Regions from separate parts of the Kurthia sp. FSL E2-0154 genome, predicted to be linked through region 1. Evidence: a T-box and tRNA genes for the amino acid it is inferred to sense, from the RefSeq annotation. Region 1 holds a T-box; the other holds one or more tRNA genes.
The links. The T-box of region 1 lies ahead of cysS (cysteine--tRNA ligase). A T-box ahead of a tRNA ligase gene usually reads a tRNA of that ligase, here a tRNA-Cys.
Positions count from the first base shown of each region.

Region 2: it encodes a tRNA-Cys, which carries the amino acid that the T-box ahead of cysS (cysteine--tRNA ligase) is inferred to sense. The anticodon was not compared.

Region 1 is NZ_JBBOPO010000001.1:2,466,421-2,481,806, forward strand. Features, by position in the region: gene rpoB (DNA-directed RNA polymerase subunit beta) at 1-2,102, opposite strand, end outside; gene MHB75_RS12305 (class I SAM-dependent methyltransferase) at 2,348-2,947, opposite strand; gene rplL (50S ribosomal protein L7/L12) at 3,030-3,389, opposite strand; gene rplJ (50S ribosomal protein L10) at 3,466-3,966, opposite strand; ribosomal protein L10 leader region at 4,001-4,149, opposite strand; gene rplA (50S ribosomal protein L1) at 4,196-4,891, opposite strand; gene rplK (50S ribosomal protein L11) at 5,016-5,441, opposite strand; gene nusG (transcription termination/antitermination protein NusG) at 5,609-6,142, opposite strand; gene secE (preprotein translocase subunit SecE) at 6,240-6,425, opposite strand; gene rpmG (50S ribosomal protein L33) at 6,460-6,627, opposite strand; gene sigH (RNA polymerase sporulation sigma factor SigH) at 6,675-7,313, opposite strand; gene MHB75_RS12350 (NYN domain-containing protein) at 7,387-7,896, opposite strand; gene rlmB (23S rRNA (guanosine(2251)-2'-O)-methyltransferase RlmB) at 7,907-8,632, opposite strand; gene MHB75_RS12360 (Mini-ribonuclease 3) at 8,798-9,205, opposite strand; gene cysS (cysteine--tRNA ligase) at 9,210-10,610, opposite strand; T-box leader at 10,670-10,905, opposite strand; gene gltX (glutamate--tRNA ligase) at 10,952-12,412, opposite strand; gene ispF (2-C-methyl-D-erythritol 2,4-cyclodiphosphate synthase) at 12,491-12,967, opposite strand; gene ispD (2-C-methyl-D-erythritol 4-phosphate cytidylyltransferase) at 12,960-13,658, opposite strand; gene MHB75_RS12385 (PIN/TRAM domain-containing protein) at 13,758-14,837, opposite strand; gene radA (DNA repair protein RadA) at 14,929-15,386, opposite strand, start outside.
Region 2 is NZ_JBBOPO010000001.1:2,023,577-2,038,962, reverse strand. Features, by position in the region: gene bcp (thioredoxin-dependent thiol peroxidase) at 1-472, shown strand, start outside; gene MHB75_RS10070 (NAD(P)-dependent oxidoreductase) at 469-1,413, shown strand; gene perR (peroxide-responsive transcriptional repressor PerR) at 1,551-1,994, shown strand; gene MHB75_RS10060 (nucleotidyltransferase-like protein) at 2,165-3,028, shown strand; rRNA gene MHB75_RS10055 (16S ribosomal RNA) at 3,347-4,894, shown strand; rRNA gene MHB75_RS10050 (23S ribosomal RNA) at 5,256-8,185, shown strand; rRNA gene rrf (5S ribosomal RNA) at 8,316-8,431, shown strand; tRNA gene MHB75_RS10040 (tRNA-Asn) at 8,452-8,528, shown strand; tRNA gene MHB75_RS10035 (tRNA-Ser) at 8,538-8,630, shown strand; tRNA gene MHB75_RS10030 (tRNA-Glu) at 8,662-8,736, shown strand; tRNA gene MHB75_RS10025 (tRNA-Val) at 8,747-8,822, shown strand; tRNA gene MHB75_RS10020 (tRNA-Met) at 8,844-8,920, shown strand; tRNA gene MHB75_RS10015 (tRNA-Asp) at 8,931-9,007, shown strand; tRNA gene MHB75_RS10010 (tRNA-Phe) at 9,029-9,104, shown strand; tRNA gene MHB75_RS10005 (tRNA-Thr) at 9,108-9,180, shown strand; tRNA gene MHB75_RS10000 (tRNA-Tyr) at 9,190-9,273, shown strand; tRNA gene MHB75_RS09995 (tRNA-Trp) at 9,295-9,368, shown strand; tRNA gene MHB75_RS09990 (tRNA-His) at 9,402-9,477, shown strand; tRNA gene MHB75_RS09985 (tRNA-His) at 9,506-9,581, shown strand; tRNA gene MHB75_RS09980 (tRNA-Gln) at 9,586-9,660, shown strand; tRNA gene MHB75_RS09975 (tRNA-Gly) at 9,666-9,740, shown strand; tRNA gene MHB75_RS09970 (tRNA-Cys) at 9,762-9,835, shown strand; tRNA gene MHB75_RS09965 (tRNA-Leu) at 9,870-9,951, shown strand; gene MHB75_RS09960 (aminoglycoside adenylyltransferase domain-containing protein) at 10,039-10,821, shown strand; gene MHB75_RS09955 (APC family permease) at 11,132-12,529, shown strand; gene MHB75_RS09950 (glycerophosphodiester phosphodiesterase family protein) at 12,767-13,540, shown strand; gene MHB75_RS09945 (DNA-3-methyladenine glycosylase I) at 13,562-14,137, opposite strand; gene MHB75_RS09940 (S66 peptidase family protein) at 14,357-15,277, shown strand; gene MHB75_RS09935 (B3/B4 domain-containing protein) at 15,314-15,386, opposite strand, start outside.

The DNA of each region.
Region 1 (15,386 bases):
TCTTTACCGTCTACAACTTCAATACGGCGTACGTGGATTGAACGAGCTTCTACATGTTCTACAATACCAGCATATTTCGCTACTACTGCAGCACCAGAATCACGTGCATCTACGTGTTCCATACCAGTTCCAACGAATGGAGCTTCAGGGTTTAATAAAGGAACAGCTTGTCGTTGCATGTTGGCACCCATTAGAGCACGGTTTGAGTCATCGTTTTCTAAGAATGGGATACATGCTGTCGCAGCAGATACTACTTGTTTAGGAGATACGTCCATGTAGTCAATTGTTTCACGCTTGAAAACAGAGTTATCTCCACGGAAACGACCTACCACTTCACTCTCTACGAATGTACCATCTGGATTTAATGGTGAGTTCGCTTGAGCTACTACATAGTTATCTTCCTCATCTGCTGTTAAGTAATCGATATGCGCAGTTACAGCACCTGTTTCAGGATCGACACGACGATATGGCGTTTCGATGAAACCAAATGGATTAACTTTTGCATAAGAAGATAGTGAGTTGATTAAACCAATGTTCGGTCCCTCAGGAGTTTCAATCGGACACATACGGCCATAGTGAGAATAGTGAACGTCACGTACTTCAAAGCCAGCACGTTCACGTGTTAAACCACCAGGTCCTAATGCAGATAGACGACGTTTGTGCGTTAATTCTGCAAGTGGGTTTGTTTGGTCCATGAATTGAGATAATTGAGAACTACCAAAGAATTCTTTAATAGACGCAATTACTGGACGAATATTGATTAATTGTTGTGGCACGATTGATTCAGTATCATTGATTGACATACGTTCACGTACAACACGTTCCATACGAGATAAACCGATACGGAATTGGTTTTGCAGTAACTCACCTACAGAACGTAGACGACGGTTACCTAAGTGATCGATATCATCTGTATCACCGATACCATATAATAAATTAAAGAAATAAGATACTGAAGCAACAACATCTGCTGGTGTTAAGTGTTTTACTTCATCATCAACATATGCATTACTAATAACTTTAATTTCTTTTTGAGCTTCGTCGTTCGGCGCGAAGATTTTTACTTCTTGTACTAATACGTCGCCTTCGATTACGCCACCCACTTTAGAAAGGGTTTTGAAACCAACACCATTCTCAAGGTTTGGAATAATTTTGTCTAGGACACGACGATCAATTAATGTGCCTTTTTCAACTAAAATTTCGCCTGTTTCTGGGTCTACCAGTGTTTCAGCGATTGTTTGGTTGAATAAACGGTTTTTAATGTGAAGCTTTTTGTTCATTTTATAACGACCTACAGCTGCTAAATCATAGCGTTTTGGGTCGAAGAAACGAGAATACAATAAGTTTTTCGCACTTTCTACTGTTGGTGGTTCACCAGGACGTAGACGCTCATAAATTTCTAGAAGCGCTTTTTCTGTGCTTTCTGTATTATCTTTTTCTAATGTATTACGCAAGTACTCGTTATCACCGATTAAATCGATGATTTCTTGGTCTGAAGCGAAACCTAATGCACGTAAAAGTACTGTTACTGGTAATTTACGTGTACGGTCGATACGAACATGTACTACATCTTTCGCATCTGTTTCATATTCAAGCCATGCACCACGGTTAGGAATCACTGTAGCTCCAAAACCTTTTTTACCGTTTTTATCAGTTTTATCGTGGTAGTATACACTTGGTGATCTTACTAATTGGGAAACGATAACGCGTTCTGCACCGTTAATAATGAAAGTACCTGTTTCAGTCATTAATGGGAAATCACCCATGAATACTTCTTGTTCTTTCACGTCTCCAGTTTCTTTGTTATGCAAACGTACTTTCACACGCAATGGCGCGGCAAAAGTTGCGTCGCGTTGTTTACATTCATCGACATCATATTTTGGTTCCCCAAGACTGTAATCGACAAACTCTAGTGATAAATTCCCTGTGAAGTCTTCAATCGGTGAAATATCGCGGAACATTTCACGTAATCCTTCTTCTAGGAACCACTCGTTAGATGCGGTTTGAATCTCAATAAGATTCGGAAGTTCCAGCACCTCTTTAATACGCGCGAAGCTTCTACGCTGGCGGTGTTGTCCGTACTGAACTAGTTGACCTGTCAACTCATTCACCCCTCATAAAGCGATAATAGGTCTTTCAAAATCTTTACACATCGTGTATGATTTGAAAGACAAAAAAGAAAACGAGTTCATATAATTTAGAGCTCATTCTCGTTTAACCAAACTTAAAAAATTGCTGACTTTTTACCTTGAACGATAAAAAGACATACCTATGCAATTTAAATATTTTTGCATTTTCTTATAATATCATAGCCGATTTGTCAAGTCAATCTTTTATTGTTGACAAATTATTTGACAGCTCTGATAATCCAATAACCTTTGACCTTATCAACAACTTCTACCAAACGAAACTTTTCAGCTAAATGATCCATCGTTGAAGGGGCTCCTTGCTTCTTTTGAATCACAATCCACAGCTCGCCTTCTTCTCTCAGCACATCATACGCTTGGTCATAAAAACGAAAAATCGTTTTCTTTCCTGCGCGGATTGGCGGGTTTGTCAAAACAGCAGCGACTTGATCTGTTTTCACAGATGAAAGTGCGTCACTCTCATAAATCTGCACATTTTGTACTCCGTTATTTTCCGCATTTCTCTCAGCTAAACTTAATGCTCGGTCATTCACGTCCATCATATGAACTGTGCGATCCGGATAACTTTTAGCAATCGACAACCCGATCGGCCCATAACCACAACCTACATCTAAAATATCTCCAGAAACACTCGGTAATTCAAAGCAGTCGATTAACACACGGGATCCAAAATCTACTTCGCTTTTACTAAACACGCCTGCGTCAGTTTCAAAAGAAAATGTAAAACCTCTTAATGTGAAATTCCACTTTCTTGGTTTGCTTTCTACATGCGGTTTTTTTGAATAATAATGTTCTGACATATTTCGCCCTCCTTCACATAAAATGAAGAAAAGCTCGTCAATAAGTATATTGACGAGCTTTTGTTAATCAATAGAAAATTAATTACTTAACTTCTACGTTTGCGCCAACTTCTTCAAGTTTAGCTTTGATTTCTTCAGCTTCTTCTTTAGATACGCCTTCTTTAAGAGCTTTAGGAGCGTTATCTACAACTTCTTTAGCTTCTTTAAGACCTAAACCAGTGATTTCACGAACCACTTTGATTACTTTAATTTTAGATTCACCAGCAGATGCTAATACAACATCAAATTCTGTTTTCTCTTCAGCAGCACCAGCAGCGCCACCAGCAACAGCTACAGGAGCTGCAGCAGTTACACCGAATTCTTCTTCGATTGCTTTTACTAAGTCATTTAATTCTAAAACTGTCATCTCTTTGATTGCAGCTAAGATTTGTTCTTGGTTCATTATGAGTTCCTCCTATTTGGAATCTAATTTTTTATTTTTTTGTGCATATTACTATGCGGTGAAGATCAACTTGCTATTAAGCGCCTTGTTCTTCTTTTTGGTCTGCAACAGCTTTTGTTGCAAGCGCGAAGTTGCGCATTGGTGCTTGTAGAACTGATAAAAGCATAGATAATAGACCTTCGCGTGATGGAAGTTCTGCAAGTGCTTTGATTTCTTCAGCAGAAGCCACAGCGCCTTCGATTAAACCAGCTTTAATTTCAAGTTGTTCGTTTTCTTTCGCGAAGTTGTTGATAATACGGGCTGGAGCGATTACATCTTCAGTTGAGAATGCAATAGCGTTAGGGCCTGTTAATGCAGAATTTAAATCAGCATGACCAACTTCTTCAGTAGCACGGCGAACTAAAGTATTTTTGTATACTTTGAATTCAACACCAGCTTCGCGTAATTGTTTACGTAATTCAGTTACTTGTGCAACTGTAAGACCACGGTAGTCAACTACTACTACTGACGCTGCGCTTTTGAATTTCTCAGCGATTTCTTGAACAACAGTTTGTTTCATTTCAACTGCTTTGCTCATGATTGGACACCTCCTATAAGAATGGGTCACTTATACCGACAAAAGAAAAGCCCCTCATCAATAAAATAGAGAGGGGCGGAAATTCATCATCATTAAAGAGTCTGAGTTCCTTTGCCCTCGGTAGGATCATTAAGTAGTCAATTAAGCTACCCCTACTGTCTATGGTACAAATGGATAATTCACAACGTTGTCTATTTTAACAATAGAACAGTACATTGTCAATATGAAATTATTTTGCTAAAGAAAGAGAGTCAATTTTGATTGATGGTCCCATTGTAGTTGTTACGTGAACAGACTTCATGTAAACACCTTTAGCAGTTGCAGGTTTAGCTTTTGTGATTACATCAACGATTGTTTGGATGTTTTCAGCTAATTTGTCAGCTTCGAATGAAACTTTACCTACTGGTGCATGTACGATACCAGCTTTGTCAGCACGGTATTCAACTTTACCAGCTTTGATTTCATTAACAGCTTTAGTTACGTCAAAAGTAACTGTACCTGTTTTAGGGTTTGGCATTAAACCTTTAGGTCCTAATACACGACCAAGTTTACCAACTTCACCCATCATGTCTGGAGTCGCAACGATTACGTCGAAATCGAACCAGCCACCTTGGATTTTTTGGATGTACTCAGCATCGCCTACGTAGTCAGCGCCAGCAGCTTCTGCTTCTTTGATTTTTTCACCTTTAGCGAATACTAAAACTTTTTGAGTTTTACCAGTACCGTTTGGTAGTACTACTGCACCACGGATTTGTTGGTCGTTTTTACGAGTATCGATGTTTAAGTTGAAAGCAACTTCTACAGTTGCATCAAAGTTTACAGTGCTTGTGCTTTTTGCTAACTCAGCAGCTTCTGCTACTGTGTATAGTTTATTTTTATCTACTAGCTTAGCAGCTTCTTGTAGTTTTTTACCTTTTTTAGCCATTATAATTTCCTCCTTGATTGTGGTTGTAGCGGAATAAACCTCCCACGAATAAAGGCTGCGAGTTTCAATCTTGTGAAACTGTCGCAACCTCCAAAAAACAAAACTTCTCTATCAAGTAATGGGATTAGTCTTCGATGACAATACCCATGCTACGTGCAGTACCTTCTACCATTAACATAGCAGCTTCTACAGAACCTGCGTTTAAGTCTGGCATTTTTGTTTCAGCGATTTCGCGAACTTTATCGCGTTTCACTGTAGCTACTTTAACACGGTTTGGTTCACCTGAACCTGATTTAATACCAGCTGCTACTTTAAGTAACACTGCTGCCGGCGGAGTTTTTGTAATGAATGTGAATGAACGATCCTCAAATACAGAAATCTCTACTGGAATGATTAAACCTGCTTGGTCTTGTGTACGAGCATTGAATTCTTTACAGAACCCCATGATGTTAACACCTGCTTGACCTAGTGCAGGACCTACTGGTGGAGCTGGATTTGCTTTACCAGCTTCAATTTGAAGTTTTACAACTTTTACAACTTTTTTAGCCACGAGACACACCTCCTTAAGTCCGTGATGTGGTCAAAGGGTTTCCCCTCCCACTCAATATCTGTCTGTCGGCTTATTCCGATAACATTAAAAATTACGGTAGTCATACATTACAGTCTGACCTTTGAAATGATAACACTTTTATGTTTTTGTGGCAAGTTCAAAAGTGATTAAACTTTTAAAACTTGTGCAAAATCTAGTTCCATAACCGTTTCACGGCCGAACATATCAACATTTACTTTAATTTTTTGTTTATCAGCATCAATTTCTTCAACCACACCTTGGAAGTGTGCGAAAGGTCCTTCTTTCACTTCTACTAAGTCGCCTACTGCGAAATCTAGTTCTACAGTTGGTGAGTTCGCTTCCATTTGCGCAAGGATGACTTCTACTTCTTCTGGTAATAATGGAGTTGGCTTAACACCGCCACCTGATGAACCGATAAATCCTGTTACACCTGGTGTATTACGTACTACATACCAAGCATCGTCTGTCATAATTAACTCGACAAGAACGTAACCTGGGAACGTTTTACGCATATATGTTTTTTTCTTACCATCTTTTACTTCTGTTTCTTGTTCTTCTGGGATGATTACGCGGAAAATTTTATCCGACATTCCCATTGTTTCGATACGTTTTTCGAGATTTAACTTTACTTTATTCTCGTAACCTGAATACGTATGAACAACATACCAATTCTTCTCCATAATTGTCTGGACGCGTGGTCCATTCCCTCCTTTTTTAAGGCAAATGAAAAAACCCGTACACATTACGGGCTCTTTCACAAATCATAACATTTTTCGTCTATAAATCCAAATACATACGGAATAATTTTGAGATTCCTAAGTCCACTAGCATAAAGAATACTGCCATAAAGATTAATGTAGAAATTACAACAAGTGTATATTTACTAAGCTCTTTACGTTTCGGCCAGCTTGTTTTTCGCATCTCAGATAGGACGTTTTTGAAAAACTGCTTTAACTTTGCCATCTAACCTAACCTCCGAATAAATCTTATATAAATGCTATCGTGTCTGCTTATGTAATGTGTGTTCATTACAAGTTGAGCAGAATTTTTTTAACTCCATGCGTTTTGAAAGATCTTTTGGGGCCGGTAAATGATAATTACGAGCGCCACATTTTTCACAACATAAAACGATTTTGTTTGCCATTGTCATCACCTTTTTAGGCATTGTTCTGTTAAAAGACTAACACTTTACAATCTTTTCTGTCAACTAGCTCATATATTCAAAATATGATGTTCTAACTTGCGCTTAATACGTTGTAAAGCATTATCAATCGACTTCACTTCTTTTTTCAGTGCTAATGACATCTCTTGATATGTACAATCATCTAAATAGAGAGCCAATACTTGTTTTTCAAACGCACTAAGCACATCTTTTATTTTTGATTCCATGTAATGGACTCGTTCTTTACTCACCATAACTTCTTGCGGATCATCTTGTTCATTCGTCGCCAAAATATCTAACAATGTATTCACTTGTTCATCATCATTAATCGGCTTATCAAGCGAAACAGAAGAATTCAAAGGAATGTGTTTTTGACGCGTCGCTGTTTTGATTGCTGTGATAATTTGACGTGTGATACATAGTTCCGCAAAAACTTTAAATGTCACTTGCTTATCTTCGTTAAAATCTCGAATCCCTTTATATAGACCAATCATGCCTTCTTGCACAATATCTTCTCGGTCAGCTCCTATTAAAAAATAAGACCCTGCTTTATGTCGAACAATGTTTTTATACTTTGTAATCAAAAAATCTAACGCATCACTATCGCCCTCACGAGAACGAACGACTAACTGCTCATCTGTAAGGGTTTTAAACCGTTGTTGCTTTTCTTGTAATTGATCAGTTATCAAAGTACCACCCCAATTTATGTTCCCTGCATAGTTAGACCTAGTATAACGTAACTAACAATATTTATCCATATACCTAAAATTTTCCTCTACGTATTTTTTCAAGCGCCTCATGTACTTCTTCTGACATATTTAGTGGACGCACAGGTTTTTCTTTAATCGTTTGTCGTACTTTTTCTTCAATACCTTTTTGAGCAGTTTGAACATCGATTTCAAATTCACGCGCTGATTTTCTTAGTGCGCCATTACCAAAAATGACATTTTGTTCAGCCATATCATTTGTGGCTACATAAACTTTTGTTCGACGTGACATTAACTCATTCGATAATTTTTCAATACGAGCATCTGCTGTTTCTTTTGATTTTGTAAAAATAACTTCGACTTCGTGTTTTTTAAGTTTGGTCGCATTTCCTGGGACAAGGTATGCATCGAAAACGACGATTACTTTCATGCCTGAATACGCTTGGTAATCTGCCATCATTTCAATTAAACGATCACGTGCTTCAATTAGTCCATGCTTTTTTAATTCTTGTAGCTCTTTCCAAGCTCCGATGATGTTATACCCATCTACCAACATAATATCCATAGGCAATCACTTATAATTCGTGACGCTTACGGTACACTTCATACATCAATAATGATGCAGCTACCGAGGCGTTTAATGACGTAACATGTCCAACCATTGGTAAATTGTAGAGGAAATCACACTTCTCTTTTAATACGCGACTCATACCTTTACCTTCACTACCGATAATGACGGCAAGAGGTAATGTTGCATCCATGCGACGATAGTCTTCAGAACCTTTTGCATCTGTCCCAGCAATCCATACACCACGTTCTTTTAATTCATCAACGATTTGCGATAAATTACCGACACGTACTGTTGGAATATACTCAATTGCGCCAGTTGAAGCTTTTGCTACCACTGCTGTTAAAGCAACTGAGCGACGCTTTGGAATGATGATTCCATGTACGCCAACAGCGTCTGCTGTACGCATAATTGAGCCTAAGTTATGTGGATCTTCTAATTCATCTAAAATTAAAATAAATGGATCTTCACCACGTTCTTCTGCAATCGCAAAAATATCATTTAATTCCGCATAATTATATGCAGCTACTGATGCAACAACACCTTGATGGTTTTCAGAAGTTAGACCATCGACTTTTTGTTTTGGTACAAATTGTACAACAATTCCACGTTCTTTTGCTAATTCAAGCAGTTCTGCAATCCCTGCTTTTTTTACACCTTCTGCTACCCAAATTTTATTAATATCGCGTGTCGCGCGCAATGCTTCTAATACAGGGTTTTTACCTGCAATCATTTCTTTATCTTTTTGTTCTACCTCGACAACTTCTACGATTTCTTTTGGCTCTTCGTATGGTCTTCTTGTATGCTTTTTAGGTTTGCGACCATCGCGCGTAATTTTATTACCGCGACGATCACGTTCTTCTCGTTTACCTCGTCTGTTATCCATATTGATAACCTCCTATTTCTCAGCTTCCACTGTTTCAATCGTATAAGCAATAATTTCCGCTATCCGTTCTTCTTGTCCTAATAAATATAAATAACCTAAAACAGCTTCAAATGCTGAACTGTAATGATATGTTTGTACGTCTGTATTCTTCGGTACAGAACCTGATTTTGCGTTGCGTCCTCGTCTTAATATACTCGCTTCGTCTTCTGTAAAGAACTCTTCTTCAATCATTTTTCGTACAACTTTTGCTTGTGCTTTTGCAGAAACATAGCGCGTTGCTTCACGATGTAGAATATTCGGCTTCACTTTACCATTACGTAATAAGTGTTCACGTACCGCAATTTCTAAAACAGAATCTCCCATATAAGCAAGCGCTAGAGCATTCAATTGTTTTACATCAATATCTCTTAATTGTCCCAATTGATTAGCCTCGTTTCCAACGTACACCTTGACGTGTATCTTCTAAAATAATGTTTTGTTCTTTTAAAATATCACGAATTTCATCTGCGCGCGCAAAGTTTCGGTCTTTACGAGCTTGTTGGCGTTCTTCGATTAACGCATCGATGTCTGCATCTAATAATTCCTCTGCTTGCGCTAATTGAATACCTAATACACCTGTTAATTCTTCTAGCGCTGTTTTATACGCTTCTAAAACTTCTGTGTTTGTATTTTTAGCTGTTAAATATTTATTTGCAGCAGTTGAAATGGTGAATAGTGCTGAAATGGCATTTGCTGTATTGAAATCATCATCCATTGATTCAACAAAATAAGCTTTTGCATCTTCAATAATTTGTAATTCAGCTTCGTCTACCTCAACTAAATTCGTTGCTGCTTTTAGACGATGTTGTAGATTTTGATGCGTTGTACGAAGGCGATCTAAACCATTCGCTGCTGCTTCCACCAAGTCTTGCGCAAAGTTAATTGGGTTACGGTAATGTACAGATAGAATAAAGAATCGCAACACTTGTGGGTCAATTTGTTGAATGATGTCATGTACTAAAATAAAGTTACCTAGTGATTTTGACATTTTTTCGTTATCAATATTGATATACCCGTTATGCATCCAATAATTTGAGAATTTTTTATCTGTATAAGCTTCTGATTGCGCAATCTCGTTTTCATGGTGAGGGAATTTCAAATCTTGTCCACCAGCGTGAATATCGATTGTATCACCAAAATGATTGTGAACCATAACAGAACATTCGATATGCCAACCTGGACGGCCTTCACCCCAAGGACTCTTCCATGAAATCTCACCTGGTTTTGCTGCTTTCCACAATGCGAAATCTAAGTCATCTTCTTTTTTCGTTCCTGCTTCAATACGTGCGCCAACTTTTAAATCATCTACAGATTGATGTGATAATTGTCCATAATTTTTAAATTTGCGTGTGCGGTAATACACATCTCCTTGCGATTCGTACGCATATCCTTTTTGAACTAATACATCGATGAACTCGATAATTTCATCCATATGTTCTGTTACACGTGGATGGGCATCTGCTTTTTGGGCACCTAGTGCTGTAATATCTTCAAAATATGCTGCAATGAAACGCTCTGTTAATTCAGATACATCTTCACCTAATTCGTTTGCTGCTTTGATGATTTTGTCGTCTACATCTGTGAAGTTTGAAACATAATCTACTTCATAACCACGATACGTTAAGTAGCGACGAACTGTATCATAAACGATTACCGGGCGTGCATTTCCGATATGAATGTAGTTGTAAACAGTTGGTCCACATACATACATGCGCACCTTTCCTTCTTCGATTGGTTTAAATTCTTCTTTTTCGCGTGTTAATGTATTAAAAATTTGAATAGCCAAATGAAACACTCCTTTAGATATTAAGTTTAATAAAAAAACCCCCATCTATCGTAAAGATAGACAGAGGCGAGAAAGTACGCGGTTCCACTCTGATTGAATAGGACTAACCAGCCTCTATTCCACTCAAGGTCGATAACGGTGACAAACCGATTTGACCTACCTCATTAAAAACATGGTTCAATCAAATACTCAGAGGTGCATTTCTGCTTTACAGAGGCTCAGACCACTTTCAGCCGATGATGGTCCTCTCTTTTTGGAGCTTGCGTCACATACTTCTCCTCTTCAACGCTTTATGTTGTATAAGTAACTCTATTCTACAATGTCTTTGCAAAAAAGAAAACTTATTTAATAAATGGTTCGATGCGTGCAATGACTGTTTCTTTACCTAAAAGTTCAAGTGCATCTGTTAATTCTGGTCCATGCATTTCGCCTGTTGTTGCAACACGAATTGGCATGAATAGATTTTTACCTTTATGACCTGTTTCTTTTTGAACAGCTTTGATTGCCTTTTTAATTTCTGGTGCTACGTAGTCTTCAAGTGCTTCTAGTTGTGCTTTGAATGAAGCCATTACTTCTGAAACTTGTTCACCAGCTAATACTTCTTGTTCTTCTTCACTATATGTTAATGCGTCTGTGAAGAATTGTGCTGATAATTCAACGATTTCTGCACCGTAACTCATTTGCTCATGGTATAAGCCGATTAAACGAGATGCCCACGCCGCTTCTTCTTCTGTTGGATTTTCAGGAACAAGACCTTCTTTTTGTAAGAATGGTAAGCATAGTTCAACCACTTGCTCATGCGATAACTTCTTCATGTACTGGTTGTTCATCCATTTTAACTTTTGAGTATCGTACATAGAAGGTGATTTTGTTAAACGTTTTTCAGTGAATTGAGCGATTAACTCATCCATTGAGAAGATTTCTTCTTCACCCTCTGGAGACCAACCAAGTAATGCAAGGAAGTTGACCATTGCTTCTGGTAAGTAACCTAAATCTTTATATTGTGAGATGAATTGAATAATTGACTCATCACGTTTTGATAATTTTTTATGATTTTCATTTACGATTAATGTCATATGACCAAAACGAGGTACTTCCCAACCAAATGCACGGTAAATCATCATTTGTTTTGGTGTGTTTGATAGATGCTCTTCACCGCGGAAGATGTGTGTCATCTCCATTAAGTGATCATCTAAAACAACCGCATAGTTGTATGTTGGGATTCCATTTGCTTTTACGATTACCCAGTCACCGATGTCTTTTGATTCAAACGTTACTTCGCCACGAATTAAATCATCAACTACATATGTTTCTTCTGCTGGTACTTTAAAGCGAATCGTGTATGGTAAACCCGCTGCTTCTTTTTCTGCAACTTCTTCTGCAGTTAAGTGACGACAAGTCCCTTTATACATAGGAGCGGCTACACCATTTGCACGTTGCGCTTCGCGTTCTGCTTCTAATTCTTCTGATGTACAGAAACATTTGTAAGCAAGACCTTTTTCAAGTAATTGTTGTGCATGCTCTGTATATGTGTCTAAACGTTCCATTTGACGATATGGACCGTATGGACCGCCAATGATTGGTGATTCTACAGGGATGATGCCTAACCATTCAAGGTTGTGAAGTTGAGATTCTTCTCCGCCTTCGATGTTACGAGCTACATCTGTATCTTCAATACGGAATACGAAATCCCCATCATAATGTTTTGCGTATAGATAATTAAATAATGCTGTACGTGCGCCACCGATGTGTAAATGTCCTGTTGGACTTGGTGCGTAACGTACACGAACTTTTTTAGTCATAATTCAGATCCTCCTAATTTGTCGAGAAAAATTCAACTTTCCTCATTTTACCACTCGCTCCTTGAAATTTAAAGGAACTCAGGCTTTGATTAACAAAATTGTTGCCATTGCTGCAATACCTTCTTCACGACCAACAAATCCAAGCTTTTCTGTTGTTGTTGCTTTCACATTTACTTGATCTGGTTCTGCATTTAATAGTTCTGCAATACGATTACGCATTGGTTCGATATATGGAGCCATTTTAGGACGTTGTGCCATGATTGTACAATCTACGTTTCCTAACTTATACCCTTTCTCCTCAACAATCTTCCAAATGTACGCTAATAATTTTGCTGAATCTGCATCTTTGAACTCTGGGTCTGTATCTGGGAAATGTCGCCCGATATCCCCTTCACCGATTGCGCCTAATACTGCATCTGTTACCGTATGTAACAATACATCTGCATCTGAATGCCCAATCAATCCTTTGTCATGTGGAATTGTAATACCACCGATAATTAATGGTCGTCCTTCCGCAAACTCGTGTACATCAAAACCTTGTCCAATTCTAAACATATGAATGTCCTCCTGTTCTACGATTTAAAATCGCTTCACCAAAAACTAAATCCTCTTTGGTTGTCATCTTTATATTTTCATAACTACTTTCAACAATATAGATGGATTCATCTAATCGTTCCACTAGCATCGCTTCATCGGTTCCTAAAAAACCATCTGCTGCTGCTTGTTGTTCTGCACGATTTAATAATTCAAATCGAAAAGCCTGTGGTGTTTGAATCATCCATAGATTTGAACGATCCACCGTCTCTTGTATTTTATCATCTTGTACATTTTTCATTGTATCTTTTGCTCGAACACCTGCGATTGCTGCACCCTTTTCTGTTGCCTGTTGTACAAGCTTATGTATCGTCGGTAATTCAATGAATGGTCTTGCTGCATCATGAACAAGGACAATTTCACCATTCTTTATTTCTTGTATACACGCATAAACACTATGCTGGCGTTCTTCACCACCATCAGGCATCGCAACTACTTTATGAATTTCATATTGTGCCAATTGTTGCTGAATATAGGCACGTTCTTCTGATTTTACAGCTAAATATATTGCTCGACACTGCGTATCTTGTTCGAAAACACGTAATGTATGAATCAATATAGGTATGCCTGCTAATTCTAAAAATAGCTTATTTTGATTAGCGCCCATTCGTTTCCCACTACCAGCAGCAGGTAAAATCACGTCATACTGCATATAACGTACACTCCTTCAATATAAAAGGGGCTTTGTCCGTAAAAAACCTCAATTGGTTCTTGGGGACAGCCCCTGTTCGTTTATACATTTATACTACCACTATTTATGGTTTTTTGGCTTAGCAAAAATCATTCGTCCTGCTGAAGTTTGGAGAACAGATGTCACAATTACGACAATCGCTTGTCCAATGTACGACCTTCCTTCTTCTACAACAATCATCGTTCCATCATCTAGATAGGCAACCCCTTGATTATGCTCTTTACCATCTTTGATGACGACAACGTTCATTTCTTCACCTGGAATGACGACAGGTTTTACTGCGTTAGCTAAGTCATTAATATTCAACACACTTACTTTGTGTAGCTCACATACTTTATTTAAGTTAAAGTCATTCGTTAGAATTTGTGCACCCATCTTTTTTGCCAGACGTACTAATTTTAAATCCACTTCAGGTACATCTTCAAAATCAATTTCAGTAATTAAGACATTTGAATTTGAAGCATCTTGAAGTACTTTTAAAATATCAAGTCCACGTCGACCTCTTGTACGCTTTAATGTATCAGATGAGTCGGCAATATGCTGTAATTCAGTTAATACAAATTGCGGGACAACTAAAACACCTTCAATAAAACCGGTTTTTGAAATATCTGCAATTCGACCGTCGATAATAACGCTTGTATCTAGTAGCTTATAACCTACTTCGTTAAAACTCTCCGCACCTACATCTGCTTCTTTTTTCTTATTAGAACGCGATGTGAAAACAGACATTAATTCATCGCGTTTTTTGAAACCGACTTGGAAGAAAACATATCCTAAAACAATGGATAATAAGATTGGTGCAATATCACTAATTACTGCTAAATGAAGACCATCAAGTGCAACACCTACTAAAAACGCTAGTGTTAAACCTATGATTAAACCAATTGTTCCAAATAATAAGTCGCCCACAGGTGCTTTTAATAGGCGCTCTTCAAAGAATTTCATAAATCGAATAAACGGATCTGCCAATACAAAAGACAGAATGAATAAAAGAACTGCACCAAGCGAAACCGTCACATAGGGATTGTTAATCCAAGAGTTTGAACTTAAATGAATAACATCAAATAATGGCGGTAATAAGATAAACCCTAATGTACCCCCGATGAACAAAAATGCGACTTGAACGATTCGTTTTAACATTTCTCTCACCTCCCCTTGAGCTCATTATACATACTTTGCCAACTAAACTCTCTTTTGAGGTAGACGTTTTGTCATTTTCTTTTTGAAATCATTACATTTCTTTGAACGCAATTTTCAAAGCTTGGTTTACGGTCTCTACACCCATCACTTGAATCCCTTCTGGGTACTCCCAACCACCTAAGTTAGACGCCGGAATAATCGCGCGTTTGAAACCGAGTTTCGCTGCTTCTTGAACACGTTGTTCGATACGTGACACACGTCGCACTTCACCCGTTAAACCAACCTCACCTACAAAACAGTCCGTAGCGTTAGCATTCGCATCTTTAAAACTCGATACGATACATACTAGGACGGCTAAATCGATGGCAGGTTCGTCTAACTTTACACCACCTGCTACTTTAATATAGGCATCTTGTGCTTGTAGCATTAGACCCATACGTTTTTCTAAAACAGCCATTAATAATGAAATTCGATTTTGATCCAATCCTGTCGCCATGCGTTTTGGATAGTTAAAACTTGATGGTGTTACAAGAGCTTGAATCTCTACTA
Region 2 (15,386 bases), 440 kb from region 1:
GGAATCATTGAAAAATAAAAAAGCACCTTTATTTACATTACCAAATGAAAAAGGGGAACAAGTAGCCCTAGAAAGTTTCTTAGGTAAAAAGAATGTAATTTTATACTTCTATCCAAAAGATATGACACCAGGTTGTACAACAGAAGCTTGTGATTTTGCTGCGGCTTACGAAGATTTTTCAGATTTAGATGCTGTCATTCTTGGTGTAAGTCCAGATCCAGCTGAACGACATGAAAAATTCATCGCAAAACATAACTTACCATTCTCTTTATTAGTTGATACAGATGTTAAAGTAGCAGAAGCCTATGGTGTATGGCAACTGAAAAAGAATTTTGGTAAAGAATACATGGGGATTGTACGCTCGACGTTTTTAATTAATAAAGAAGGTATTGTTCAAGAAGAGTGGCGTAATGTTCGGGTCAAAGATCATGTTGCGAAAGTAGCAGCAGTTTTAAGAGGTGAGAATGAATGATTTATTTCACATTTGATCCACGACCAGATTTAAAAAAGGATTTAGAACAGTTCATGCCAGAAGAACAAATCGTTTATGATACGAAAGTGGATAACACTCAGTTAGAAAAAGCAGAAATTCTTGTGACATATGGAGAAGATTTAACGCCTGAGCATATGAAGTCCATGAAAAAACTAAAATGGATTTTTGTTGCTTCTGCTGGAATTGAGAAAATGCCGCTTGCAGAATTGGACGAAACAGAGGTTATCGTATCGAATGTAAGAGGTATTCATAAAAAGCCGATGACAGAATCAGTTTTAGCACATATTCTATCTTACTATCGTTCATTACCAGCAATTTATGCTGAACAACGCGCACATAATTGGAAAAGAAAAATGCCTTCCAAAGAGTTAAATGGTGCAACAGCTCTTATTTTAGGACCGGGTGCAATTGGTAGTGAGATAGGGCGTTTACTTCAAGCTTTCGGTGTACACACAATTGGTTGTAATCGTTCAGGTAAACAGGCAGATTATATGGATGAAATGATTGCTTTCAATCAATTATTAGACACATTACCTCGAGCTGAGATTATTTTGTCTGTTTTGCCAAGTACAAAAGAAACAAAATATTTATTAACAGCAGATCATTTTAAAGCGATGAACCCCGACACATTATTTTTGAATTTTGGACGAGGCGATTTAGTAGCGACAGAAGTCTTGATAGAAGCACTACAACAAAAAGAGATTGCCTATGCAGTGTGTGATGTATTTGAACAAGAACCTTTACCATCAGACTCACGACTATACGACTTAGAGAATCTAACTGTGTCGCCACATGTCTCAAGTCAGTCTTCTCGTTATCTTGAAAGAAGTTTCGATATTTTTAAAGAAAACTATCGTCACTATCGTAAGGATAATCATGATCAAATTACGAACCAAGTAAATTTAAAAAACGGTTACTAATTTTCAATACCACGTGTCTATTTGAGAATAGCTGCGTGGTATTTTAATTTTGAGTATAAGAAGTTGACAGTAACCACTAATATTAGATAAACTAATTATAACAATTATAATTAAAGAATACTTATGAAGGAAGGTGCATGGCGATGTCTGAAATGCAATTAGAAACTGCGCTAGACACGCTCAAGAAAACAGGCGTTAGGATAACACCGCAGCGTCATGCGATTTTAGAATATTTGATTGAAGCGATGTCACATCCAACAGCTGATGAGATTTATAAATCATTAGAGTCGAAATTTCCGAATATGAGTGTAGCCACTGTTTATAATAATTTACGTGTATTTAAAGAATCCGGATTAGTACAAGAATTAACATATGGCGATAATGCAAGCCGTTTTGATTTTGTTACAAGTAAACATTATCATACGATTTGTCAGTCATGTGGTAAGATTGTAGACTTCCATTATCCTGGGCTTGACGAAATTGAACATTTCGCTTCACACGTAACAGGTTTTAAAATTAATTCACACCGTTTAGAGATTTATGGTGTATGTCCTGAATGTCAAGAAGAGCAGTCGCAGTAAAAACAAAAGGGAGTTGCATAACGCAATTCCTTTTTTTATTGTTAACTCTTGCCGAGTGACCTTCGTTTTAATATGATTAAAGATAGAGATGAATCTATGCATGTGTCTGGATTTCATTTTGTGCGTTTTCGAACATGATTTTCTAATGAGTAGAAGCAGGGGGAATTCAAGTGGAACATATTTTACGTCCAATTTATCAAGAGCGAGCAAGTGATCCAAACACATTAGGTGCTATCTTAGTTGAAAAGATTGATGATTTAAGTCCCGAAACAGATAATATAGATGCGATTCTTCTTATATTAGTAGCAGAAGCAGAACTACCTGTTTTTACAAAGCACTATACATATGAAGAACATCATGCAGCTATGCATATTGTGACAAACAAACAATTGCGTAAATGGTTATTATTAGGCACGAATAAAAAAATCATCAATTGGATTATGGACGGTCGTGTTGTATTTGATCGTAATGAAACAATTTATTCACTGCGACAAGAGATGCGAAATAATCCACGATACGGTCGACATGTAAAACTTGGTATTGAATTTTCAAAGCTACTTAGAAGATTTCAAGAAGGTCGTGTGAGTTTTGAACAACGTGATTATGTAGATGCTTTCTTTCAAATGATGGAATGTCTACATCATGTAGCAAGACTTTCTATTATTGAAGTAGGTGTTTATCCAGAGTTAAAAGTGTGGGAACAAGTAAAAACATATAATAATGAAATTTATGATTTATATGAAGGCTTTATTGAAAAACCACGACCTATTGATCAAAAGATTTTAGAAGTAATTGTTTATATAGAAAGTTTTATAGATCAGAAGGTTGTTGAGAGCGGTCGTCATATTGTTGAAGTAATGAAACAAAAAGATGTATGGACGATTCAAGAATTACATGAGCATGAAGAATTGAAAAATTACTCGATTAACTTAGAGGTATTTGTTGAATACTTAATTGATAAAGGTTATATTAAGATAGAACTTTTACCGACGAAGTCGAATGATGTAAAACATCGTTTATATAAGGTTGAATAAAGTTTTTAAAAAAAATTATAAAAAGTGTTGACTTCGAATAAGAAGTTATTGTATTATATTAAATGTCAGTAAGACATGACAACAAAATAACACATCAACATTGATTGGTAAGTCGGAAAAACTTTTTCAAAAAAGTTGTTGACAAACAAATCGATAAGATGATAAGATATTGAAGTCGCTAAGAAACGACGCAATAACATGAACTTTGAAAACTAAACAAGCAAGAAGATAATCACAAACAAGTCTTATCACATTAAGTGAATAAGCAATTGTTATCAAAAGATAACGCTAGCAAAGCAAATGAGCTTTCAAACTACTTTTATGGAGAGTTTGATCCTGGCTCAGGACGAACGCTGGCGGCGTGCCTAATACATGCAAGTCGAGCGAATGACGAGAAGCTTGCTTCTCTGATTTAGCGGCGGACGGGTGAGTAACACGTGGGCAACCTGCCCTACAGATTGGGATAACTCAGGGAAACCTGGGCTAATACCGAATAATCCTTCGAATCACATGTTTTGAAGTTGAAAGGCGCTTCGGCGTCACTGTAGGATGGGCCCGCGGTGCATTAGCTAGTTGGTGGGGTAACGGCCTACCAAGGCAACGATGCATAGCCGACCTGAGAGGGTGATCGGCCACATTGGGACTGAGACACGGCCCAAACTCCTACGGGAGGCAGCAGTAGGGAATCTTCCACAATGGACGAAAGTCTGATGGAGCAACGCCGCGTGAGTGATGAAGGTTTTCGGATCGTAAAACTCTGTTGTAAGGGAAGAACAAGTACGTTAGGAAATGAACGTACCTTGACGGTACCTTATTAGAAAGCCACGGCTAACTACGTGCCAGCAGCCGCGGTAATACGTAGGTGGCAAGCGTTGTCCGGATTTATTGGGCGTAAAGCGCGCGCAGGTGGTTTCTTAAGTCTGATGTGAAAGCCCACGGCTCAACCGTGGAGGGTCATTGGAAACTGGGGAACTTGAGTGCAGAAGAGGATAGTGGAATTCCAAGTGTAGCGGTGAAATGCGTAGAGATTTGGAGGAACACCAGTGGCGAAGGCGACTGTCTGGTCTGTAACTGACACTGAGGCGCGAAAGCGTGGGGAGCAAACAGGATTAGATACCCTGGTAGTCCACGCCGTAAACGATGAGTGCTAAGTGTTAGGGGGTTTCCGCCCCTTAGTGCTGCAGCTAACGCATTAAGCACTCCGCCTGGGGAGTACGACCGCAAGGTTGAAACTCAAAGGAATTGACGGGGGCCCGCACAAGCGGTGGAGCATGTGGTTTAATTCGAAGCAACGCGAAGAACCTTACCAGGTCTTGACATCCCAATGACCGTCCTAGAGATAGGATTTTCCCTTCGGGGACATTGGTGACAGGTGGTGCATGGTTGTCGTCAGCTCGTGTCGTGAGATGTTGGGTTAAGTCCCGCAACGAGCGCAACCCTTATTCTTAGTTGCCATCATTTAGTTGGGCACTCTAAGGAGACTGCCGGTGACAAACCGGAGGAAGGTGGGGATGACGTCAAATCATCATGCCCCTTATGACCTGGGCTACACACGTGCTACAATGGACGATACAAAGAGTCGCAAACTCGCGAGGGTAAGCTAATCTCATAAAATCGTTCTCAGTTCGGATTGTAGGCTGCAACTCGCCTGCATGAAGCCGGAATCGCTAGTAATCGCGGATCAGCATGCCGCGGTGAATACGTTCCCGGGCCTTGTACACACCGCCCGTCACACCACGAGAGTTTGTAACACCCGAAGTCGGTGGGGTAACCGTAAGGAGCCAGCCGCCTAAGGTGGGATAGATGATTGGGGTGAAGTCGTAACAAGGTAGCCGTATCGGAAGGTGCGGCTGGATCACCTCCTTTCTAAGGAATATAACGGAAAAGACCTTGGGTCTTATACAGATTATCTTACTTGCTGTTTAGTTTTGAAGGCTCATGCAAATGATCTTCAAACCTTGCTCTTGCGATTACTTGTCGCAGAGTAAAACTTGTTCTTTGAAAACTGGATAAAACGACATTGAAAGTAACACAAACACAAATTTCTTTTATAGATTTTGAATTATTAAGTTTTAATTTTTTAGGCTTAATGACTTATGTGAAAATTATTTCAAGATGCAAGTAAGACGCGAAAGCAAACGCAGTGAGAAGCGGAGTGTACATACGTACATGAGCATTCGAACAAGTGTAGCTGACAAAGTATTACGCAGCAGATTGGAATCAATTAGGTTAAGTTATTAAGGGCGCATGGCGGATGCCTTGGCACTAGAAGCCGATGAAGGACGGCACTAACACCGATATGCTTCGGGGAGCTGTAAGTAAGCTTTGATCCGGAGATTTCCGAATGGGGGAACCCACTGTTTTTAATCGAACAGTATCCTAACGTGAATTCATAGCGTTTTGATGGCAGACTCAGGGAACTGAAACATCTAAGTACCTGAAGGAAGAGAAAGAAAATTCGATTCCCTTAGTAGCGGCGAGCGAAACGGGAAGAGCCCAAACCAAGAAGCTTGCTTCTTGGGGTTGTAGGACACTCTACACGGAGTTACAAAGGAATGAGTTAAATGAAGCGGCTTGGAAAGGCCTACCATAGAGGGTAACAGTCCCGTAGTTGAAAGTTCATTCCCTCCAGAGTGGATCCTGAGTACGGCGGAACACGTGAAATTCCGTCGGAATCTGGGAGGACCATCTCCCAAGGCTAAATACTCTCTAGTGACCGATAGTGAACCAGTACCGTGAGGGAAAGGTGAAAAGCACCCCGGGAGGGGAGTGAAAGAGATCCTGAAACCATGTGCCTACAAGTAGTTAGAGCCCGTTAATGGGTGATAGCGTGCCTTTTGTAGAATGAACCGGCGAGTTACGATTACATGCAAGGTTAAGTTGAAAAGACGGAGCCGTAGCGAAAGCGAGTCTGAATAGGGCGAATGAGTATGTGGTTGTAGACCCGAAACCAGGTGATCTACCCATGTCCAGGTTGAAGGTAAGGTAACACTTACTGGAGGACCGAACCCACGTACGTTGAAAAGTGCGGGGATGAGGTGTGGGTAGCGGAGAAATTCCAATCGAACCTGGAGATAGCTGGTTCTCTCCGAAATAGCTTTAGGGCTAGCCTCGTGTTTAAGAATCTTGGAGGTAGAGCACTGTTTGGACTAGGGGTCCATCCCGGATTACCGAATTCAGACAAACTCCGAATGCCAATGATTTATACACGGGAGTCAGACTGCGAGTGATAAGATCCGTAGTCAAAAGGGAAACAGCCCAGACCACCAGCTAAGGTCCCAAAGTAATCGTTAAGTGGAAAAGGATGTGACGTTGCTTAGACAACCAGGATGTTGGCTTAGAAGCAGCCACCATTTAAAGAGTGCGTAATAGCTCACTGGTCGAGTGACGCTGCGCCGAAAATGTATCGGGGCTAAACGATTCACCGAAGCTGTGGATGGACATCTTAGATGTCCGTGGTAGGAGAGCGTTCTAAGTGCTGTGAAGTCAGATCGTAAGGACTGGTGGAGCGCTTAGAAGTGAGAATGCCGGTATGAGTAGCGAAAGACAGGTGAGAATCCTGTCCACCGAATGACTAAGGTTTCCTGAGGAAGGCTCGTCCGCTCAGGGTTAGTCGGGACCTAAGCCGAGGCCGATAGGCGTAGGCGATGGATAACAGGTTGATATTCCTGTACCACCAATCTACCATTTGAGTGATGGGGGGACGCAGTAGGATAGGGTAAGCGTGCTGTTGGTTATGCACGTCCAAGCAGTAAGGTGTGGAAGTAGGCAAATCCGCTTCCTGTAACATTGAGCTGTGATGGCGAGTCAATTATGACGAAGTTCCTGATTTCACACTGCCAAGAAAAGCCTCTAGCGAGGTAGATAGGTGCCCGTACCGCAAACCGACACAGGTAGTCGAGGAGAGAATCCTAAGGTGAGCGAGAGAACTCTCGTTAAGGAACTCGGCAAAATGACCCCGTAACTTCGGGAGAAGGGGTGCTCTAGTAGGGTGCAAGCCCGAGAGAGCCGCAGTGAATAGGCCCAGGCGACTGTTTAGCAAAAACACAGGTCTCTGCAAAATCGTAAGATGACGTATAGGGGCTGACGCCTGCCCGGTGCTGGAAGGTTAAGAGGATTGGTTAGCGCAAGCGAAGCTGAGAATTGAAGCCCCAGTAAACGGCGGCCGTAACTATAACGGTCCTAAGGTAGCGAAATTCCTTGTCGGGTAAGTTCCGACCCGCACGAAAGGCGTAACGATCTGGGCACTGTCTCAACGAGAGACTCGGTGAAATTATAGTACCTGTGAAGATGCAGGTTACCCGCGACAGGACGGAAAGACCCCGTGGAGCTTTACTGTAACTTGATATTGAATTTTGGTACATTTTGTACAGGATAGGTAGGAGCCAGAGAGACCGGAGCGCCAGCTTCGGAGGAGGCGTTGTTGGGATACTACCCTAAATGTATTGAACTTCTAACCCTTACCCCTGATCGGGGTAGGAGACAGTGTCAGGTGGACAGTTTGACTGGGGCGGTCGCCTCCTAAAAGGTAACGGAGGCGCCCAAAGGTTCCCTCAGAATGGTTGGAAATCATTCGCAGAGTGTAAAGGCACAAGGGAGCTTGACTGCGAGACCTACAAGTCGAGCAGGGTCGAAAGACGGGCTTAGTGATCCGGTGGTTCCGCATGGAAGGGCCATCGCTCAACGGATAAAAGCTACCCCGGGGATAACAGGCTTATCTCCCCCAAGAGTCCACATCGACGGGGAGGTTTGGCACCTCGATGTCGGCTCATCGCATCCTGGGGCTGTAGTCGGTCCCAAGGGTTGGGCTGTTCGCCCATTAAAGCGGTACGCGAGCTGGGTTCAGAACGTCGTGAGACAGTTCGGTCCCTATCCGTCGTGGGCGTAGGAAATTTGAGAGGAGCTGTCCTTAGTACGAGAGGACCGGGATGGACATACCACTGGTGTACCAGTTGTCTTGCCAAAGGCATCGCTGGGTAGCTATGTATGGACGGGATAAGTGCTGAAAGCATCTAAGCATGAAGCCCCCCTCAAGATGAGATTTCCCATTACGCAAGTAAGTAAGATCCCTTGAAGACGACAAGGTAGATAGGTTCGAGGTGGAAGTATGGTGACATATGGAGCTGACGAATACTAATCGATCGAGGACTTAACCAAAATAATTGTGTTTCAATGAACCGTTTATCCAGTTTTGAAAGAATAAAAATTATTTTAGAAAAACGATTGACATTCACTCGTTAAACTGATATAATAATTCTTGTCCTTAAGAGAAATCTTAAGAAAATAGTCTGGTGGCGATAGCAAAGAGGTCATACCCGTTCCCATGCCGAACACGGAAGTCAAGCTCTTTAGCGCCGATGGTAGTTGGGGGTTTCCCCCTGTGAGAGTAGGACGCTGCCGGGCTGTTAAAAAAATCATATCATTCCGCTGTAGCTCAGTTGGTAGTAGCATCTGACTGTTAATCAGAGGGTCACAGGTTCGAGTCCTGTCAGCGGAGCCATTTTTTCTCGGAGAGTTGTCCGAGCGGCCGAAGGAGCACGATTGGAAATCGTGTAGGCGGATAACATCTGTCTCAAGGGTTCAAATCCCTTACTCTCCGCCATGATCGCTCACAATGAACGGAAATATACAGTGGCCCCTTGGTCAAGCGGTTAAGACACCGCCCTTTCACGGCGGTAACACGGGTTCGAATCCCGTAGGGGTCACCACTTATAAAATGGAGGATTAGCTCAGCTGGGAGAGCACCTGCCTTACAAGCAGGGGGTCGGCGGTTCGATCCCGTCATCCTCCACCATTAATTCTTATATAATATTATCGCGGGGTGGAGCAGTTCGGTAGCTCGTCGGGCTCATAACCCGAAGGTCGCAGGTTCAAATCCTGTCCCCGCAACCAATTAAAAAATGGTCCGGTAGTTCAGCTGGTTAGAATGCCTGCCTGTCACGCAGGAGGTCGCGGGTTCGAGTCCCGTCCGGACCGCCATTTTAAAATAAATAATCATGTGGGTTTGTAGCTCAGTTGGTAGAGCATTAGATTGAAGCTCTAAGTGTCGGCGGTTCGATTCCGTCCAAACCCACCATTTGCCGGTGTAGCTCAGTTGGTAGAGCAATTGACTTGTAATCAGTAGGTCGAGGGTTCGACTCCTTTCGCCGGCATATCTCTTTGGAGGGGTAGCGAAGTGGCTAAACGCGGCGGACTGTAAATCCGCTCCTTCGGGTTCGGCAGTTCGAATCTGCCCCCCTCCACCATTTATTTTAATTTTTTTATTTAGGGGCATAGTTCAACGGTAGAATAGAGGTCTCCAAAACCTTTGGTGTGGGTTCGATTCCTACTGCCCCTGCCAATATAAAATAAAAGTTTCAAACATATAAATATGGCGATTGTGGTGAAGTGGTTAACACACCGGATTGTGGTTCCGGCATTCGTGGGTTCGATCCCCATCAGTCGCCCCATTTTTTTATATAGAAACATCTAAATATGGCGACTGTGGTGAAGTGGTTAACACACCGGATTGTGGTTCCGGCACTCGTGGGTTCGATTCCCATCAGTCGCCCCATTATTGGGGTATAGCCAAGCGGTAAGGCAACGGATTTTGATTCCGTCATGCCCTGGTTCGAATCCAGGTACCCCAGCCATTTTTGCGGAAGTAGTTCAGTGGTAGAACACCACCTTGCCAAGGTGGGGGTCGCGAGTTCGAACCTCGTCTTCCGCTCCATAATTTATTTCATAATGAGATGGCGGCATAGCCAAGTGGTAAGGCACAGGTCTGCAACACCTTTATCACCGGTTCAAATCCGGTTGCCGCCTCCATTTTTTTTATTTCTAAAACTTTACATATTATTATGCCGGTGTGGCGGAATTGGCAGACGCGCACGACTCAAAATCGTGTTCCTTTTGGAGTGTCGGTTCGACCCCGACCACCGGTATCCTATAAAAGACTACTAGATTCTAGTAGTCTTTTTTTTATTATTCTTTTACACTAAAGTTAATTCAATTGGAAAGGTGGTAATCTATTGTTTATTCCTGAAACGGTCAAGAAGGCTATAGATACTTATATGTCGTTAAGCCATAAGTTATTACCTGATTATCAGTTAGAGCTCTTTATACATGGCTCTATTGGCTTAAACACATATGAATTAAACAAAAGTGATATCGATTGTATTATTGTAACGAATCCAGAACTAACATTAGACCAGAAAGAAATATTGAATCAACTCCATTTGCAATTTGAACAACAAGAAAACATACCAATGGATTGTGTATATATAGCTAAAGCAGATCTATCATCCCAATCCCCATTTTTAAATACTTATTTTTACTATAATGAAGGAATACTAGATTATGGTGATTACTTTAACTTTAATCTGGTTACTTGGTGGACTTTACATCAAAATTATCAAGATCCTCCTTTTCCAACGACTACAGGTTCTCAACTTCGACACTATGTATTTCAGAATATGCAGCAGTATTGGAAACCTTATGTCGAAAGATTGAAGCAAGAAGTTCAATTAGATTTATCTATTTCTGATGAAGAGATAAAAGAAGAAATTGAATGGATTGTATTAGGGTTACTTCGTCAATTTTATACGTTAAAGGAGGTGGGGGTGACTTCAAAATATGATGCTGGTATATATGGATTACAGCATTTACCGAAACAATGGCATCCAGTTATTCAACTAGCTATCCGTATAAGGAAAAATGAGTTAGTAGTCGTTTCTGTAGAAACAATGAATCAAGTAATTGATTTTGCGGAATTTTTAATTTCATATTGTGAAAAATTAAAATCGACTGATTAGGTCGATTTTTTTTGTTCTGTTTATGTATTCTAGTTGAATTGTAAAAATTATGAAAATGTATGTATCTGTCTTTTAAATATAAGTAAATACTGTGCTAATGAACTGGTTCCAAAAAAAAGAAAAAGATGGTTCTTTTATTTTAAAGTGGTATTCTTCATAATCTATGTAAGCACTATAAAGAAAGGAATAAAGGGGAATTTATATAAGTTAATACAGAATATATGGGGTTGTATTAGCTTTTTTTGAAAATGTGTAGCATGCTTTTAAGCTTGAAAGCAACGAGAGTCTACAGCGTGAAGGGGGAAATAACATGGGGAATCAGAATAACAAAGAATTTACAAAGTCGATGTCAAAGGTTGATGTACTTTTCCTATCACTAGGCGCCATGCTTGGTTGGGGATGGGTTGTTTTATCAGGAGAATGGATTACAGGAGCAGGCTTTTTAGGAACAATTATTGCATTTATATTAGGAGGATTACTTGTAATCTTTATCGGTTTAACGTATGCGGAGCTTTCGGCAGCGATTCCTAAAACAGGTGGCGGATTAGTATTCGTTAAGCGTGCATTTGGTAAAAAGAGTGCATTTGTAGCAGCATGGGGTGTACTTTTTGGTTATGTATCTGTTGTAACATTTGAAGCAGTTGCATTACCAACGGTTATTGATTACGTAATGCCTGTTGAACATAAAGTAAGTCTTTGGACATTAGGTGGTTGGGAAGTGTATCTTACATGGGCTTTAATCGGTTCTGTAGGTGCAGTCGCACTAACAGCACTAAACTTCTTTGGAATTAAACCAGCAGCTATTTTCCAAAATGTTTTTACAGTTGCGATTGTATTAGTAGCAGCTCTTATGGTATATGGGGCTTTTGCGAATGGTGATATGAAAAATTTAGATCCGATGTTTACAGATGGATTCGGAGGTACACTATCTGTACTTGTTATGATTCCATTCTTATTTGTAGGGTTTGATGTTATTCCACAAGTAGCAGCAGAAATTAAAGCACCTGGTAAAACAATTGGTCGTATTATTATTGTATCAATTGTCAGTGCGGTATGTTTCTATTTATTCGTTGTCTTTGGTGTAGCAGCAGCATTACCAGACGAACAACTTTTAACAAGTCAATTAGCAACAGCAGACGCAATGGTTGCACTATTTGGTAGTCCTGTTTGGGGATATGTCCTAGTGATTGGTGGTATTGCAGGAATTATTACAAGTTGGAATGCCTTCATTATCGGAGGGAGTCGTATTTTATATGCGATGGCAGAACATCATATGATTCCAAAATGGTTTGCCTATATGCACCCGAAATACAAAACACCGACAAATGCGATTATCTTCTTGGGTATTTTAGCAGCAGTTGCGCCTTTCTTAGGTCGACCGGCACTTGTATGGATTGTAGATGCTGGTGGAGTGGGTATTATCGTAGGTTACTTATTAGTATCTTTTGCGTTTATGAAGTTACGAAAAGTAGAACCAGAATTACATCGTCCATATCGCATTAAATATTGGAAGTTTACAGGAGTGGCAGCGATTGCATTGAGTATTTTATTCATTACATTCTATTTACCAGGCATGCCTTCAGCACTTGTATGGCCTATGGAATGGCTAATTTTAGGTGTATGGTGTCTCATTGGATTTATCTTATATATGATTAAACCAAAAGAAGCGATTGCTTTTGAGGTAGTTAGTGAAGGTAGCAATAAGTAAAATTATATGAATATGATGATGAAGTATAAGAAAAAAAAACGGAATCGTGCTGTGACACGGTTCCATTTTTTCGTTGCGAACTCTAAAAGAGGAAATGAACTGTTTGTCACAACCTCTTTGAATTTTAAAAGGTATATGAAATACTTTTAGTTAATCTATTTTCTTATTTAAAAATTTTTTCTATTTCTGTTTACATATAGTATGATAGATATGATGTCTTAGAAAAAGGAGGGTACAATGAAACGTTTTATTGCAATCTTTGTTCCTGCACTTTTTTTAATTGCTGTCATTACGAGCTATATGACATTTGCCCAGTCCTATGAGTGGACTGAAAATACCATCATTGCACATGCAGGTGGTGGAATAGAGGGAGATAAATATACGAATTCACTTGAGGCTTTTCAAAATAGTTATGAGAAAGGTCATCGCCTCATTGAGTTAGATATTAATATGACAAGTGATGGAAAAGTAGTAGCGCGACATGATTGGAAAGATATAAAAGACCAAACATATGAAACTTTTAAGAATCGACTTTATAAAGACAAATATAAACCAATCGATTTTCAACAAGTTATTAAATTGTTAAAGAAATATGATGATGTTTATATTATTTTAGATGGTAAAACAAAGTCACCTCAAGCAGTACGAACGCTGTATAAAAAAATTAATGTCTATACTAAAAACTTAAAGCCACGTGATAAAAAACGTCTTATTCCTCAAATGTTCTACAAACAAGACTATCAACTATTAAAAAACTATGGTTTTAAAGATGTACTCTATGTGATTGGGCGTGAAAGTTATACAAATCAATCATTAGCCGAATTTTGTGATGAACGAGGTATTCGGGCAGTGAGTATTGATAAAACATTTGTAAATACCCCTTTAGTACAAACGTTGAAAAAGAAAAAAATTGTTTCTTATACGTATACTGTGAATGATCGAAGTACGATGAAAAGACATAAACAAATGGGGGTTCATGGATTCTTCTCTGACTTCGTTGATGCGTATTAAATAAAAAAGGTCTGCATGCTTTTAAGCACTATGCAGACCTTTTTTATAGCAAAAACAAGTTGTTACATGATCGTTTACAAGGCCGCTTGCTTGCATAAAAGCATAAACCGTTGTCGGACCTAAAAATTTAAAACCACGCTTTTTTAAATCTTTACTAATGCGTGTAGAAAGTTCTGTAGTCGCAGGCACTTCAGATAATTGTGTGAAGTGATTTTGAATTGGTGTACCCCCTGTGTAAGTCCAAATGAATTCATTAAAGCTTCCGAATTCTTTTTGAATATCCATGAATAAGGTAGCATTGTGAACCATTGCTGTTAATTTACCACGATGACGAATAATTCCTTCGTTTTGTAGTAAGTGCTCAATTTTGGCTTCATCATATTGTGCAATTTTTTCATAATCAAAATAATCGAATGCTTCGCGCATTGTTTCACGCTTTTTTAAAATGGTTGCCCAACTTAACCCAGCTTGCATACTTTCTAAAATAAGTGTTTCAAACCAATCCGAATCTTTAGTAATCGGTACACCCCATTCTTCATCATGATACTGTTGATCAAGCTCGGAAACATTTGCCCATGCACAACGTGTTTTCTCCATTGTCATCTCCCTTTCAAAAAAACGAATATTTGTTCTTATTATAACAGACATCTGTTTGACATATTCGATTTTTACAATGAAAGAAAAAAATTCGGAGGTTCAGATGAAGAAAAAAGCGATTTGTATAGGTGTCATTTGCGGTTTAGTGATTGAAGTGTGTACACTTATGATTCAAATCACTCTATAATAGAGGAGAGTATAAAAAAAGGAGCTTGGCATATGAAACAAAGACCGATGCGTTTACAAAAAGGTGACACAGTAGGGATTGTCGCTCCTGCTAGTCCACCAAATCAACAGCAATTAAAAAAATCACTCGATTTTATTGAAGGGTTAGGGCTTCAATATGTAATGGGTGAGAGTGTTACAGCGAAAGAACATTATTTAGCTGGTAGTGATGAATTACGTGTACGTGACTTACAGCGTATGGTAGAAGATCCGTCTATTCGTGCTATTTTCTGTGCAAGTGGTGGATATGGTTCTGCGCGTATTGCAGATCAACTAGATTATATGCTATTTGAAGAAAATCCAAAAATCTTCTGGGGTTTTTCAGATATTACATTTTTACACACAGCGATTGGTGAGTTGAGTAACTTGGTAACATTCCACGGCCCAACACTTTCCTCTTTAGGTAGAGAGGATATCCCAGAACGCACGTATTTAATGTTTGAGCAGTTATTTAATCCAGCAGAGATTTACTATGATGAACGTATTTCACCACTTCAAACAATCGCAAGAGGGCGTGTACGTGCGCCGATTGTTGGCGGTAATCTAACATTACTGTGTGAAACACTCGGAACAAAATTTGAAGTGGATACAGCAAATAAAGTGTTACTCATCGAAGATACTGGATTAGAGCCAGCACAGATTGATGCGAAGCTGAATCAATTACGCATGGCACGAAAGTTCGAACATTGTGCGGGTGTAGTCATCGGTAGCTTTACACATGCAGAACCACGTGATTATAAAGATTCACCGTTTTTAGATGCACTATTTACTAGTTACTTTAAAGACTTCAATAAGCCTGTTGTGAGTGGCTTTAAATTTGGACATGAAAATTTAAATGTTGGAATTCCTTTAGGCGTAGATGTTATTTTAGATGCAGATGAAAAAGTATTAGCCTTTTTACCAGGTGTAGAATAAAGAAAAAGTTCGGACACACATCGTGCCCGAACTTTTTTAAATGGTCGTCTGTAATTGCTCTTTATTCAAAATGGCATATGTTGCATCGCCTCCGTGAATTTGTGTAAAC